3 regions of the Cupriavidus sp. 207A1 genome follow, and region 3 is predicted to be linked to each of the others. Evidence: predicted binding sites of a transcription regulator. Region 3 holds the regulator's gene; each other region holds the start of a gene.

Region 1 (5,209 bases), on a different contig from region 3:
GTGCTGCGCGAGCCGATGGGCGTGGCCGGCATCATCGTGCCGTGGAATTCGCCGGTGGTGCTGATGGTGCGCTCGCTGGCGCCGGCACTGGCGGCGGGCTGCACCGCGGTGATCAAGATGCCGGGCCAGACGGCGCTGACCAATGCGCTGGTGGCGCGCATCATGGCGCGCGCGCCGTCATTGCCGCGCGGCGTGGTCAACCTGTTCAGCGAGTCGGGCGCGGAAGGCTCGCGCGCGCTGGTGGAGTCGCCGCACGTGCCGGTGATCAGCTTCACCGGCAGCTCGGCCACGGGCCGCGCCATCAGCGCAGCTGGCGCGCGCCACCTGAAGCGCTTCGGGCTCGAGCTGGGCGGCAAGACCCCGATGATCGTGTTCGACGATGCCAGCCTCGACGCGGCGCTGCCGGTGCTGGAGAAGGCGCTCACGGTATTCGCCGGGCAGTTCTGCATGACCGGCTCGCGCCTGCTGGTGCAGCGTGGCGTGGCGGACGCGCTGCGCCAGCGGCTGGCCGAACGGCTGGCCGCGGTACGCGTCGGCCCGGCCGCCGAGGCGGCCAGCCAGATGGGGCCGCTGATCGACAAGGCCAACGTGGAGCGCGTGAACGGTATGGTGGAAGCGGCGATTGCCGACGGCGCGCGCGTGCTCGTGCGCGGCGGGCCGGTCAGCGAAGGCCCGCTTGCGCGCGGCGCGTTCTACCGCCCGACGCTGCTTGAGGTGGACGACCCGGGCATGGAAATCGTGCAGAAGGAGGTCTTCGGCCCGGTGCTGACGCTGCAGGTCTTCGACACCGAGGCCGAGGCGGTGGCACTGGCCAACCACAGCGAGTACGGGCTGGCTGCCAGCGTGTGGACGCGCGACGTCGACCGCGCGCTGCGCATGGGGCGCGCGCTCGAGGCGGGCACCGTGTGGATCAACGACTGGGCCTCGGTCTACGACGAATTCGAGGAGGGCGGCTACAAGCAGTCGGGGCTGGGCCGGCTCAACGGCGTGGCCGCGATCGACGACTTCGTCGAATACAAGCACATCGCGCTGGCGCCGGGGTAGCGGGGCGGCTCAGCGCCACATATTGCGCATCCGGCTGGCCAGGTCCACCGGCGCCAGCGCCGGCTTTGCCGGCGCCTCGCCCGGCATCGGCGGCGGTGGCCAGGCCCGGCTGTGGAAGTTGGGCATCACGCGATTAGGCAAGAACCGCGTGCGCGACGCATACACATGCCGGTCGCCGAAGCCCACCTGCTGGTGCACGTAGAACCGCTGCGGCACGATGACATCGAGGTGGTCCCTGGCCCGCGTCATCGCCACATAGAGCAGTCGCCGCTCCTCCTCGATCTCTTCGGTGGTGCCGGTGGCCAGGTCGCTCGGCATGCAGCCGTCGACGGCATTGAGCACATAGACCGCCTTCCACTCCTGGCCCTTGGCCGAATGGATGGTCGACAGGATCAGGTAATCCTCGTCGCGCGAAGGCACGCCGGATTCATCGCTGGAGGCGCTGGGCGGGTCCAGCGTCAGCTCGGTCAGGAAGCGCTCGCGCGCGCCATAGGTGGCGGCGATACGCTCCAGTTGCTGCAGGTCGGCCTGGCGCGCGGGGGCATCGTCGTGCAGGCGTTCGAGGTGCGGCGTGTACCAGGCCAGCACCTGTTCGAATTCGGACGGCCACGGCGAGGTCGGTGCCATCAGCGCGCGCGCCAGCGCAAGCAGGTCGGCCCACGCCGGCGCGGCGGCCGGCGGCGGCTCGAATTCCTGCAGCGAGAACAGCGGCTCGGTCGCCAGCGCCATGGCATCGAGCACGCGTGCCGCGGTCTTGGGGCCGATGCCGGGCAGCAGCTGCAGCGTGCGGAACCCCGCCATGCGGTCGCGCGGGTTCTCGAGCCAGCGCACCACCGCCAGCACATCCTTGACGTGGGTCGATTCCAGGAACTTGAGCCCGCCGAATTTCACGAACGGGATATTGCGCCGCGCCAGCTCGATCTCAACCTGCGCGCTGTGGTCGGCGGCGCGGAACAGCACCGCCTGTGCCATCAGCGCCAGGCCGGCCTCGCGCCGCGCCAGCACCTGCTCGACCACGTAGCGGGCCTGGTCGGCCTCATCGTTGACCACGATCACGCCGGGCTTCTCGGCCGACTGGCGCTCGGACCACAGGTCCTTGGTATAGCGCTCGGCCGCCAGCCCGATCACGGCGTTGGCGGCCTGCAGGATCGGCTGCGTCGAGCGGTAGTTCTGCGACAGCGTGACCTGCTGCGCGGCCGGCGTGAACTGCGACGGGAAATCCAGGATATTGCGCACGGTGGCGCCGCGGAAGGCGTAGATCGACTGCGCGTCGTCGCCGACCACGGTCAGGCCGCGGCCGTCGGGCCGCAGCGTCAGCAGGATCGACGCCTGCAGGGCGTTGGTGTCCTGGTATTCGTCGACCAGGACATGGTCGAAGCGCGCCCCCATGTCCTGCGCGATGGTGGGCTCGGCCATGGCCTGTGCCCAGTACAGCAGCAGGTCGTCGTAGTCGAGCACGTGCTGCTTCTGCTTGGCCTCGACATAGCCGGCGAACAGCGTGCGCAGCGCATCGGCCCACATCGCGTAGCGCGGGAACTGCTGCCTGAGCACGTCTTCCAGCGGCGCCTGGGTGTTGACCACGCGCGAGTAGATCGCCAGGCAGGTTTCCTTCTTCGGGAAGCGGCTGGCGGTCTCGGACAGGCCCAGGTCGTGGCGCACCACGTGCATCAGGTCGGCGGAGTCGCCGCGGTCGCTGATGGTGAAGGCGGGCGACAGGCCCAGGGTCTCGGCGTATTCGCGCAGCAGCCGCGCGCCGATGGCGTGGAAGGTGCCGGACCACTGCAGCGCCGCGCGCCCGGCGCCGGTGCTGGTGCCCAGCGCCTGGTCGACGATGCGCTCGACGCGCCGCCCCATCTCCGCCGCGGCGCGGCGCGAGAACGTCAGCAGCAGGATGCGGCGCGGATCGGCGCCGGCCAGCACCAGGTGCGCGACCCGGTGCGCCAGCGTATTGGTCTTGCCCGAGCCGGCGCCGGCGATGATCAGCAGCGGCGCGTCGCTGCCGTGCTCGACCGCGGCGCGCTGCTCCGGATTGAGCCGGGACAGGTAGGCGGGGAGCGCTTCGGCGTCAGGGGTGGCGGCTTCGGCTGATTCAGCCGCGGGGGCAAGGTCCAGGGTCACGGGTTGGGGCGGGCAGGACACGCGATGAGAAAACTGGCGCCAACTGTATATCCATACAGCCCGCCGGCGCAACCCGCCGCGCGCGGGATCGGTCCCGAAAACAAAAAAAGGTGCTCGATGAGCACCTTTTGTCGTGTGTTCGCAGCGCTGAGTTACGCAGACTTTGCCAGCGCGCCGTCGAGCAGCTTGTGCAGCGCTTCCCATTCGGGCTCGCCGACATAGCGCTTCAGGATGCGGCCTTCCTTGTCGATCACGAAGGTGGTAGGCGTCAGGCCCACATTGCCAAAGGCCTTGGCCGCGCTGCCGTCGCTGTCCATCGCCACCTTGAACGGCAGCCCGCGCGTCTTGGCGAAGTTCATCACGTACATGGGCGGGTCGTAGTTCATCGCCACCGCGACGAATTCCAGGCCCTTGCCCTTGAACTGCTCGTAGGTCTTGACCATGTCCGGCATCTCCTTGATGCAGGTGGCGCAGCTGGTGGCCCAGAAGTTGACCAGGTAGACCTTGCCCTTGAGGTCGGCGGTGCTGACCTTTTCGCCGGACAGCAGCGTGAAGGTGGCGGCCGGCGCGGTACCGGACGGCGACAGCGCGCGGTAGCCGAACCAGCCCAGCAGCGCCAGCACCACCACGGCGGCGACGATGGACCAGGGCTTGCGGGAGGTCTTGGAGGCGGGGGTAGTGGTCATGGGAATCCGGCTGAAGCCGCTTCGTTGGTGCAGGGAGGACCGGGCGGGGCCGATCAGCAGTGGGACATTCTAATGCGGCAGGCGTTCGCGCGCTGCGCGGTACCGCCTTGCGGTGATGCGCTGGAACCCTTCCGTCACTTGCGCGCGGCGACGGCGGCGCGCGCCTGCGCCAGCGCCTGTTCCAGGTAGGCGCCGTAGAAGTCGGGCTGCATGCCGCGCAGCGGGTTGGCGGCGGCGCGGCCCTGGCGGTCCAGGAACAGCACCGTCGGCGCCACCCGGACCTGGTGCGCGCGGGCCCAGGCGCGCGCGGTGGTCTGGCTGCCGTCGGCATCACGCAGCGGGGTGTCGGCGGTCATGTCGAGCTCGCGCACGGCGATTTCGCCCGCGGTGGCCTGCGGGCCCAGGTAGTTGCGGCGCACCGCGTCGCAATAGCCGCAGCCCGGCATCGACACCAGCACCACCAGCGGCTCGCCGCGGCGCGCGGCGTCGGCGCCGTGGGCGGCGAGGTCCGTGGCCGGCGGCAGGTGCGCCGGGCCCGCGGCGGACACGCCGGCCATCGCCGCCAGCAACACGCCCGCGGCCAGCCAGTGCAGACGGGTGCTGGCGGCAGCAGTTAGGGCGAGGCGGGAGGCAGGCATGGCGGTTCGCGGGGCGGCACAGGTGGGACAGGCGGCGCGGCAAGCACTGGCGCGCCGCTTCCGGGATAATACCGGTTTCCGCGCGCCGGCGACCGCGCCCGCGCGCGCCGTCCCGAGCCTGTGCTTCCGTCCCGTTTTCCATGCGTCCCGTGCCGCCCCCGCCGAGCCCTGCTGCCGCGCCCCGCTGGTCCCTCACATGCTGTGCCGCGCTGCTCGCGCTGGCCCTGTGCGCCTGTTCGCCGCGCTATGACTGGCGCACCATCCAGTCGGGCGAGGGCGGCTACGCCGCGCTCTATCCCGGCAAGCCCACCAGCGCCGCGCGCGACGTGACCATTGCCGGGCGCAAGCTGCCGATGACGATGGAGGCCGCACGCGTCGACGACACGCTCTTCGCCGTCGGCGTGGTGACCCTGCCCGCCGACGATGAAGCGCTGCGGCGCGAGGCCCTGGCGGCGATGCAGGCCGGCCTGCTGGCCAACCTGGGCACGCTGTCGGGCGAGCCGCGCACGCGGCCGGTCACCATCATGAGCGCGGACCGGCCGGGCCGCCCGCTGGCCGGGCTGGAGCTGCAGGCCAGCGGCGTGTCGCCGCAGGACCAGTCGCCGCGCCGGCTCAGCGCGCGGCTGGTGGCGGTGGGCACGCGCGCCTTCCAGGCGGTGGTGCTGGAATCCGGCGAGGCCGCGCGCGACGCGCGCCAGGCCGAGCAGGTGGAGCAGTTCCTGG
Region 2 (5,209 bases), on a different contig from region 3:
CTGCGGCGTGTCGGCGGGCGGGTACATCACGGCGGCATCGGTGGTGGGCTCGCCCTGCGCATCGAGCAGGCAGCCGGCCCCTACCGGCACGCCCTTGTTATGGGCCACGCGCACCTTGCCCAGCGCGATGGCGCTGGTGGCGAAGTCCAGCACCAGCGGCGGCTCGTCGGCCATCGGCACGCCGATGGTGAACGGATTGGTGCCGTAGCGTGCGTCGTAGCCGCCGTGGGGCGCCACGATCGGCTTGGACAGCACGTTGACGAAGTGGATCGAGATCAGGCCCGCCGCCGTGGCCTGCTCGGCCCAGTGGCCCACGCGCCCGAGGTGGTGCGACTGGCGCAGCCCCATCACGCAGACGCCGTGCTCGCGGGCGCGGGCGATGGCCATCTCCATGGCCTGCGCCGTTACCGCCTGTCCCATGCCGCGGTTGCCGTCCAGGCTTAGCAGGCTGCCGCCGTCCTGCAGCACGCTGACCTGCCGGTTCAGCTGCAGCTCGTCGGCCTGCCACGCCAGCACATAGCGCGGGATCATGCCGACGCCGTGGGAGTCATGCCCGCTCAGGTTGGCGCCGACGAGATGATCGGCCGTCAGTTGCGCTTCGCGGGTGCTGCTGCCGGCGGCAAGCCAGAGATCGGTGACCCACTGGTGCAGGGCGCGGGTGGGAATGCGGAGTTCGCTCATGTCGACCTTGCAGGAAGGAATACGTTGTGAAACACAAAGCCCCGTTGCCGGGTGACGGCAACGGGGCTTTCATGATACGTCCGGCACGCGCCCGATGATCCGCGCGTGGCCGGTGATCGGCAAATGCCTACTGGCGCGAGGCCTCCTGCGCCGGGGCTCTTGCCAGGATTTCCCTGATGCGGGCCAGGTAGCTGTCGCCCACCGCGCGGTGGATGCGTGCCGTCTCGGCGGCGAACTGGCGCCGGCTGGGCGGGCGGATGCCCAGGCTGCGGCAGAGCGTGGACAGATAGGGCTTGCGCGGGCTCGCCAGCCGATGCACCGCGCTCTGCAGGGCGGCATCGCCGATGCGGCCGCGCAGCCAGGCCAGCACCTGGCGGTCATAGTCGTTTTGCACGCGGATCAGGTGTTCCATGCCGGGGCTCCACTGTTCATCCATACAGGTACTGTAAATATATACAGTATCGGCGTGGAGGCAAGAAAAATCCGGCCCTGGCTGGGAAAAAGGCCTCCCTGCGGTTATGCGTTGGTAGTGATCAGAAGATTCTTGGCGTCAGTGCCGTCACCCGACACCAGCGGCAACACCGCGTCGCGCTTGTCCAGCAAGTGGCGCTTCAGTACTGCCGCCAGGCGCTTGCCGTCGCGGGCTTCCAGCGCCTGGATCATTTCTTCATGGTCCTCGACCGCCTCGTCCCACTTGCCGCTTTGCTGGTTGGAGCGGAAGCGCAGCGCCTGCAGGCGGCGGTTGATCGACTGGTAGGTCTGCCGCAGCGCGCCGTTGCGCGCGGCCTCGTTGATGCGGTCGTGGATCTCCTGGTTGCGGCTGTAGTAGCCCGGCAGGTCGTTCCGGGCGCGGCAAGCCAGCATCGCGTAGTGCAGCGCCTTGATCTGCGCGAGTTCCGCCGCGGTGATGCGCTCGCAGGCCAGTTCGCCGGAAAACGCCTCCAGCCCGCTCATCAGCTCGAAGCTCTCCCTGACTTCGGCCTCGGTCATGCGCGAGATGCTGGCGCCGCGGTTGGGCAGAAGATCGATCAGGCCTTCGGCCGCCAGCACCTTGAGCGCCTCGCGCAGCGGCGTCCGCGAGATGCCCAGGGTCTCGCACAGTTCGCGCTCATTGAGTTTGGTGCCCGGCGCGAATACGCCTTCGACGATGAACTGGCGCAGGTGCTCGACCACGGTGTCGTGCAGGCGCGGGCGTGCCAGGCGCGGCAGCGAGGGCGGTGGAACGTGCTGGTCAACACCCGCCGCATCGGCATCGCAATATGGTTTTTGCATTCAATATCCTCTATCCACTTGGCGCGGATTCTACTGCATCTTGCTTCATGGCTCCAAAACGCGGGTTAACCATCACAAATTGCCGTAAGTTCCGCCTTGGATCACATCGATCGCTCTGCTATAGTCGATTGCATTCAAAATTCATAAAACAACAAGGAGGCGCGATTTCCATGGTTCACCTCGATTTCCATCCCTCTGGCCGTCACTTCCTGCAGATCCCGGGCCCGAGCCCGGTGCCCGATCGCATCCTGCGTGCGATGAGTTACCCGACCATCGACCACCGCGGGCCGGAGTTCGGCGCGCTCGGCCGCAAGGTGCTGGCCGGCATCAAGGAAATCTTCAAGACCCGGCATCCGGTGATCATCTATCCGGCGTCAGGCACCGGTGCCTGGGAAGCGGCGCTGACCAACACGCTCAGCCCGGGCGACCAGGTGCTGATGTTCGAGACCGGGCATTTCGCCACCCTGTGGAAAAAGATGGCCGAGGCGCTGGGTCTGCGGCCGGAATTCCTGGGCCTGCCCGGCATCGAGGGCTGGCGCCGCGGGGTGCAGGCGGACATGATCGAAGCGCGCTTGCGTGAGGACCGCGGCCATGAGATTCGCGCTGTCTGCGTGGTGCACAACGAGACCTCGACCGGCGTGACCTCGGATATCGCCGCGGTGCGCCGGGCCATCGATGCCGCCGGGCACCCGGCGCTGCTGCTGGTGGACACGATCTCCGGCCTGGGTTCGGCCGACTACCGCCATGACGAGTGGGGCGTGGATGTGACCGTGTCGGGCTCGCAGAAGGGCCTGATGCTGCCACCGGGCATCAGCTTCAACGCGCTCTCGCCCAGGGCGATCGCCGCCAGCCAGCACGCCCGGCTGCCGCGCGCGTTCTGGGGTTGGGCCGAGATCATCGAGGCCAACAAGAACGGCTATTGGCCGTACACGCCCAACACCAACCTGCTGTACGGCCTGTCCGAAGCGCTCGACATGATCCTGGGCGAGGGCCTGGAACAGGTCTTCGCCCGCCACCAGCGGCTGGCGGAGGCGACACGCCAGGCCGTGCGCGCCTGGGGCCTGCAGATCCAGTGCGCCGACCCGGCGGTGTATAGCCCGGTGCTGACCGGCGTGATGATGCCCGACGGCGTCGACGCCGATGCTGTGCGCAAGCTCATCTACGAGCGCTTCGACATGTCGCTGGGGCAGGCGCTGGGCAAGATGCGCGGCCGCATGTTCCGCATCGGCCATCTCGGCGATTGCAATGACCTGACCCTGATGGCGACGCTCGCCGGTTGCGAGATGGGGCTGAAGCTGGCAGGCGTGCCGCTTGCCGGCAGCGGCGTAGCCGCGGCGATGGCGTCGCTCGCCGCGCACGCCGACAAGCCGGTGCTCAAGGCCGCCGCCTGAGCGCAGCCACCCAAGCGCAGCCGACCGAGCCGCGCAGGCCATGGCAGGCGCGGCACGGTCCGCCGCCTGCCTGATTTCCTTGCCAAGGCATCACCACGACATGCGCCCACCGCAGGCGGCCGCATGCATCGCCGTGGGCGCGCGCCCTTGTTTCTTGCATGCCATGAACATGACTTCGTCCTCCCTGCTGGTCAAGCCGATCCACCTGGTGCCCGCGCAGCGCCGGGCCCCCTCGCCGCTCTCGCCGCTGTCGGCGCTGCTGCGCAAGGAACTGCGCGGCGACGTGCTGTTCGACCGCGCCGCCCGCGGCCGCTATGCCACCGACGCCTCGATCTACCAGATCATGCCGCTCGGCGTGGTGGTGCCGCGCGACCAGGACGACCTGGTGCGCGCGCTCGACATCGCGCGCGACCAGCGCATGCCGGTGCTGGCCCGCGGCGCCGGCACCAGCCAGTGCGGCCAGACCGTGGGCGAGGCGCTGGTCATCGACACCAGCAAGTGGCTCAACAACGTGGTCGCTTTCGATGCCGGCGCGCGCACGGTGACGGTGGAGCCCGGCATCGTGCTGGACCACCTGAACGCCTGGCTCAAGCCGCACGGGCTGTGGTTCCCGGTGGACGTTTCCACGGGGGCGCAATGCACCATCGGCGGCATGGCCGGCAACAACTCGTGCGGCTCGCGCTCGATTGCCTACGGCAACATGGTGCATAACGTGCTGGCCATCGATGCCGTGCTGGCGGACGGCAGCGATTGCCACTTCGGTTCGCTCGCGCAACCAGTGGCGGCCGGACGCACCGAGGGCATCCTTCATGGGCTGCAGCGCATCGCCACGCGCGAGCGCGGCGAGATCGCCGAGCGCATGCCCAAGGTGCTGCGCCGCGTCGCCGGCTACAACATCGACCTGTTCGACTGCCAGAACCCGCGCGCCTATACCGACGACGGCCACGCCAACCTCGCGCATATCCTGGTCGGTTCCGAAGGCACGCTGGCCTGCAGCCGCCAGCTCACGCTGAAGCTGGCGCCGCTGCCGGCGCACAAGGTGCTGGGCGTGGTCAACTTCCCCACCTTCTACCAGGCGATGGACCTGACGCAGCATATCGTCACGCTGCAACCGGTGGCGGTGGAACTGGTCGACCGCACCATGATCGACCTGTCGATGGAGAACCCGGCCTTCCGCCCGGTGGTCGAGCGTGCGCTGGCCGGCGATCCGCAGGCCATCCTGCTGGTGGAATTCGCCGGCGACGACCGCCAGGCGCTGCTGGCGCAGCTGGACCGGCTGGCCGAGCTGATGGCCGACCTGGGCCTGCCGGGCTCGGTGGTGAAGATGCCGGAGGAGAAGGCGCAGAAGGCGCTGTGGGATGTGCGCAAGGCCGGCCTGAACATCATGATGAGCATGAAGGGCGACGGCAAGCCGGTCTCGTTCATCGAAGATTGCGCGGTGCCGCTCGGGCACCTGGCCGAATACACCCGCCGCTTGACCGAGGTCTTCCACAAGCACGAGACCGAGGGCACATGGTACGCCCACGCCAGCGTCGGCACGCTGCACGTGCGGCCGATCCTGGACATGCGCCGCGACGGCGCGCTGCGCATGCGCGAGATCGCGGAAGAGGCGGCCGAGCTGGTGCGCGAATACAAGGGCGCGTATTCCGGCGAGCACGGCGACGGCCTGTGCCGCGGCGAATGGGTGGCCTGGCAATACGGCCCGCGCATCAATGCCGCGTTCAGCGAGATCAAGGCGCTGTTCGATCCGGACAACCGCTTCAATCCCGACAAGATCGTGCGCCCGCCCCGCATGGACGCGCGCGAGAACTTCCGCTTTGCGCCCGGCTATGCTGCGCTGCCGCTGACCCCGGCGCTGGACTGGT
Region 3 (5,209 bases):
CCCTACCTCTGCAGGGTTCATGCGGCACGTGCCCGAAGCGATACTCGAGTCCGAGGGACATTGACCCCCCTCGACCTTCCCGTCAGGCGGCCCGCCCCAGGGGCCGCCTGCCTCTTTTTCCTTCCACTGCTTTCCTTCGCCCTGCAGCCGACGTTTTCATGCCGCACCACGCCTGCGATGGAACCTCTCGGTCACGCGTGAGCCCAACCGAAGTTATCGACGCAGGGAACAGGCCATGCAGAACAAGTGTAGATGGACGGCGAGGATTCTTGCGGTGGCGGCACTGACGGCCTTGCTGGGCGGGTGCGCCGCGGGCGGCGGCACCGATGGCAGGGAATCGAGCATCACGACTTACGGCACGCTGGACATCGGTATCAGCCATACGCGATAGCCACGGCGATGCATCTCCTGCGCAATCTATTTTGCGTGACCGATGGAACGCTTGTCCGGAAGGCCGGTCAAATCGGTCGTCCAGGTGGTGCCGGGCGAGCGCGCAAAAAAAGAGTCCGCAGCGCGGACTCTTAACTTTAGCGATCTCAAATGCCCTGAAGGCCGTTGCACTGTAACTGCCAGGCGGGCAAAGCACCATTCGGGTAAACGAAGAGCGATGTCGCAAGCGCGAGATCGCCGACGAAAAAAAAGCCCGCCGGAGCGGGCTAATAATCAGTTGAAGAAAGCCCTGTATTCGAGGGCAGGCACAGTGTAAGAAAGTGCCCTGCCTCAGCGAATTAGGGGAATCCCTTTCCGGACGCCGGTTTCCGGGCGATCGGGCATCTCATGTGCGGCGCGCGGAACCCGCGCGCCGCCATGCATATTTTCACGATTCGAAGTTAGAGCGCAGCCTCGGCACGGCACCCGCCCGTGCGCGCTTACGCGGCCAGCGGCTCTTGTGCGTGCGGCCGCAGATGCATGCGCGCTTCTTCGAACAGCGCATCGACGTCGGTCCGCGTGCGCGCCGCATGCATGCGCTTCGCATCGGACAGCACGCGGCGCCAGCCACGTCCGCCGGCGATGCCGCGATGCAGCCCGAGCATGTGCCGTGTCACGGCACCCATATATCCGCCTTGCTCAACGAAGTCGCCGATATAACGCTGCATCGCCAGTTCGACCTCGAGCCGCGACGGCACTGCCGCATTGGTATCGCCATAAAAGCGCGCGTCCATTTCCGCAAGGATGTACGGCTGGTGATATGCCTCGCGTCCGATCATGACGCCATCGACGTGCTGCAGATGAGCGGCGATTTCGTCATGGCTGACGATGCCGCCGTTGATCAGGATCTCGAGCTCCGGGAATTCGCGCTTGAGTTGGTATGCCACCTCATAGCGCAGCGGCGGAATCTCGCGGTTTTCCTTCGGGCTCAGGCCCTTCAGGATCGCATTGCGCGCATGGACGATAAACGTGCCGCAACCCGCCTGCGCCACCTTGCCGACAAAATCGCGGACGAAATCGTAGTGCTCCATCTTGTCGATGCCGATGCGATGCTTCACGGTTACCGGGATCTCCACCGCATCGCGCATCGCCTTCACGCAGTCCGCCACCAGTTCCGGTTCCGCCATCAGGCAGGCGCCGAAGGCGCCGCGCTGCACGCGCTCGGACGGGCAACCGCAGTTAAGGTTGATTTCGGCGTAGCCCCACTGCTGGCCAAGCTTCGCCGCCATGGCGAGATCGGCCGGCTCGCTGCCACCCAGTTGCAGCGCGACTGGATGCTCGGCCGCATCGAAGTCGAGGTGGCGCGGCACGTCGCCATGCAGCAGCGCGCCGGTGGTCACCATCTCGGTATACAGCCAGGTGTGGCGGCTGAGTTGGCGATGGAACATGCGGCAATGACGGTCGGTCCAGTCCATCATCGGCGCAACCGAAATGCGGCGGGGATTTACGTTCATGGAATACGGCAATTGGGTGCGGGCCGGACACGGCGGCGTCGGCAGGCCCCTGAGACTGGCGCGGTGGCATATGCAGGTCACTGCACCCCGGCCGAGGCCAGGCGCGGGTGGGCCAGCGAAAACACGTGAGTATAGGGTACCGCGCCAAGCTTTGCTGCGCCACGATATAAGCGGAGCATAGCGTGGGTCGTGGTGGGGGAATTGCGCCGATCGCTGTGGCGTAACGCTTTGATACAGCGGCCAGTGACGCCGGTTGCTATGCTGGCCGCAATTTCGCCCCTGCTATTTCCCATGCTCCGGACATCCGCCGCCGCTGTCTCCTTGTTACTGTGCTTGATGGCGCCATCGCTGGCGCAGGCCGATGATCGCGATTATCCCGGTGGCTATCGCCATGGCGGCGGCGAATACAAGGAGAAGTTCCGTAGCGGCGGTTGCGAAGTGGAGCGCGAGCAGAAGCGCGATGGCGAATACAAGGAAGAGCGCAAGTGCAAGGGCGGGCCGCGCGGTTACGAGCAGAAGCAGAAATACCGCGAAGGCCCTTGCCTGATCGAGCGCGAATGGAAGCGCGACGGGGAATTCGAAGAGAAGATCGAGTGCAAGCGCTGGTAACTGGTAAGCGCCTTGCCATGCCTAAGGCCGTTGCCGGCCAATGGCAAAGATCGAGATGGCGTGCGCCCCGCGTGCAGGTTAAAATCCGCACCCGGCGCCCACAATACCGGCACGTCCAAGGGCGCCGTTTTGCATTCCCCGGGGGTGGTATGTTGGTTCGAACGGCACTGATTGGCGCAGCGATGGCAACCATGGTGGCAGGGTGTGCCACTGGCACTTCGGAGAAGGACGTCCGCGCTCGCCCGCCGATGCGGTTGTTTACGCCGGTCAAGATGGCGGAAGTCGCGAAATGCCTGCGCAACAATCTGGGCGATGAAGCTACGCTGGTCCAGTTGCCGGCAAAAAACCAGACCGAGATCCGTATCGGCCAGAGCGCGTCAAGCGGTGAATATCAATACGCCTACCTGATCTCTCTGACGGCACAGGCCGATGGCACGGCGCTGGAACTACGCAAGACCGATACCTGGTTTCCCCAGCTGACGCCGACGGAACTCGAGGCCGAAGCCAAGGCGTGCGCGCGTAGCTGAGCGGGACAGAGCGCCGGCGACGCGGCAAGCGTCTGGCGATATCAGTCAGGCGGCCAGCTTTTCGGTGGTTTCAAGTTCCAGCATGCGGCAGATGGCCGCCATGCTGCCCACCATGGTACGGCGCTGCGTACCCTGGTAGACACGTACACCCTTGCTCTGGCGAAACGGCACGGGCTTGACCGGACGACGGGCGGCGACGTGGTGGATTTGCGGCATGGTGGCACCTCTTTTTAGGCAAAGCGGGGTCAACACCCGGCGAGCCGGGCGGCGTCTGCAAAGCAATGGAAGCGGGTGGGCCCGCGCAGGCAAAGCGCCCGCGATGGTGCCCGGCTAGAAGCCGGAAGAGCGGATCAGCCCGACGGCGATGCCTTCCAGCGAGAACTCTTCACCGGGCTCGACGATGATGTTGGTGAAGTCCGGGTTCTCGGCGATCAGTTCGATATGGCCACCGCGCCGCTGCAGGCGCTTGACGGTGACGTCGTCGCCCAGTCGCGCCACCACGATCTTGCCGTTGGCGGCCTCGCTGGCGCGGCGCACGGCGAGCAGGTCCCCGTCGAGGATGCCGGCGTCGCGCATGCTTAGCCCGCGCACGCGCAGCAGGTAATCCGGTCGCTCATCGAAGACCGAGGCATCCACCTGGTACTGGCGGTCGATATGTTCGGCGGCCAGGATGGGGCTGCCGGCTGCGACGCGGCCCACCAGCGGCAGCGTCAGCTGCAATACGCCGGCCATTGGCAACGAGAATTGGTCCGGCAGCTCCGAATCGCTGCGTGAGACCTTCAGGCGGATGCCACGCGACGCGCCCGGCGTCAGTTCGATCACGCCTTTGCGGGCCAGCGCCCGCAAATGTTCTTCGGCGGCATTGGGCGAGGAGAAACCGAACTCTGCTGCGATCTCGGCGCGGGTGGGGGGGAAGCCGGTACGGCGGATCGTGTTGCGGATCAGATCGAAAATCTGCTGCTGCCGGGGTGTCAGGGTCGCCATGGGATCGCCGTTCCGTGCAGGGCCGCTGGTGTGGATGACGGAGGCTCTGGTCCGTCCATCCAGCATCCGGCGGGCCGGGCACTGTATGTTTAAACAGTATGCTGTGATTTTATACAGTATCGGCGTCAGTGCAAGCAGAATTTTGAGGCGTGTCGCATGGACGCTGGTCAAGGCGCCTGATGCGGGCTCCGCCAAGGCGTGTCCGCCCGCTACAATCGCCTTTCCTTTATCCAGAACTAAATCGTTGCGCGCTCCCATGACCCAATTGCCTCGCATCGTCGTATTGGCCACTGGCGGCACCATCGCCGGCGCCGCCGGCAGCGCCGCCAGCAGCGCCCGCTACCAGGCGGCGACCGTGCCGGTGTCCTCATTGCTGGCTGCGGTGCCGCCCCTGCAGTCGGTGGCCCGCATCCAGGCCGAGCAGGTGGCGCAGGTCGACAGCAAGGACATGACCTTCGCGCTGTGGCAAACACTGGCGGCGCGGGTCGGGCACTGGTCGGCGCAGCCTGACGTTGCGGGCATCGTGATCACGCACGGCACCGACACGCTGGAAGAAACCGCGATGGCGCTGCACCTGACGCAATCGTGTCCGGTGCCAGTGGTCCTGACCGCCGCGATGCGTCCGTCGACGTCGTTGTCGGCCGACGGGCCGCTGAACCTGCTGGATGCGGTGCGCGTCGCCGCCCATCCGGATGCGCGCGGCAAGGGTGTGCTGGCGGTGCTGAACCAGCAGATCCACGCGGCACGGGACGTGGCCAAGGCGCATACGTCGGCGGTCGATGCCTTTGTCTCGCCGTGCGGGCCGCTGGGGTTCGTGCAGGACGACTACGTGCGCTTTGCCCGGGCGCCCCGGGCGGCTGCGCCCATCGGGCCGATGCCGGCGGCGTGGCCGGTGGTGGAGATCTTGGCAAGCTACGCGCAGCCGGGCAGGGCGGTGGTGGATGCGCTGGTGCGGGCCGGCGTCGCCGGCCTGGTTGTGGCCGCGACCGGCAATGGCTCGATCCACGAGGTGCTGGCAGCTGCCCTTGCCGATGCCGCGGCGGCCGGGGTGGCGGTGGTGCGCAGCTCGCGCACCGGTGCGGGGCATGTGGCGATCCCGCCGCAGCCTAGCCCTGCCGATGGTGTGTTCGTGTCAGCTGCCGACCTCAATCCCTATAAGGCGCGCGTGTTGCTGGCGCTGGCCCTGGCGGCGGATGCCGGGCTGGC

Evidence for each region. Region 3 encodes LexA, which represses DNA repair genes until DNA is damaged. Its sites were predicted from a motif close to ACTGTATNNNNATACAGT; they were not measured.
Region 1: a site for LexA is predicted at 3,205-3,222, ahead of AC3FMM_RS26665 (ATP-dependent helicase). Genes of this name have one in related genera too.
Region 2: a site for LexA is predicted at 1,124-1,141, ahead of AC3FMM_RS10710 (CppA family protein). Genes of this name have one in related genera too.

Annotation. Positions count from the first base shown of each region.
Region 1 covers NZ_JBYOJO010000018.1:37,166-42,374, forward strand. The annotation lists gene AC3FMM_RS26660 (aldehyde dehydrogenase family protein) at 1-1,044, shown strand, start outside; gene AC3FMM_RS26665 (ATP-dependent helicase) at 1,054-3,162, opposite strand; gene AC3FMM_RS26670 (TlpA disulfide reductase family protein) at 3,315-3,848, opposite strand; gene AC3FMM_RS26675 (thioredoxin fold domain-containing protein) at 3,983-4,486, opposite strand; gene AC3FMM_RS26680 (hypothetical protein) at 4,627-5,209, shown strand, end outside.
Region 2 covers NZ_JBYOJO010000005.1:89,740-94,948, forward strand. The annotation lists gene AC3FMM_RS10705 (malate/lactate/ureidoglycolate dehydrogenase) at 1-681, opposite strand, end outside; gene AC3FMM_RS10710 (CppA family protein) at 809-1,093, opposite strand; gene AC3FMM_RS10715 (GntR family transcriptional regulator) at 1,198-1,953, opposite strand; gene AC3FMM_RS10720 (pyridoxal-phosphate-dependent aminotransferase family protein) at 2,124-3,344, shown strand; gene AC3FMM_RS10725 (FAD-binding and (Fe-S)-binding domain-containing protein) at 3,508-5,209, shown strand, end outside.
Region 3 covers NZ_JBYOJO010000003.1:266,599-271,807, forward strand. The annotation lists gene AC3FMM_RS06850 (hypothetical protein) at 236-391, shown strand; gene dusA (tRNA dihydrouridine(20/20a) synthase DusA) at 870-1,883, opposite strand; gene AC3FMM_RS06860 (hypothetical protein) at 2,142-2,492, shown strand; gene AC3FMM_RS06865 (hypothetical protein) at 2,675-3,019, shown strand; gene AC3FMM_RS06870 (hypothetical protein) at 3,065-3,235, opposite strand; gene lexA (transcriptional repressor LexA) at 3,350-4,003, opposite strand; gene AC3FMM_RS06880 (asparaginase) at 4,260-5,209, shown strand, end outside.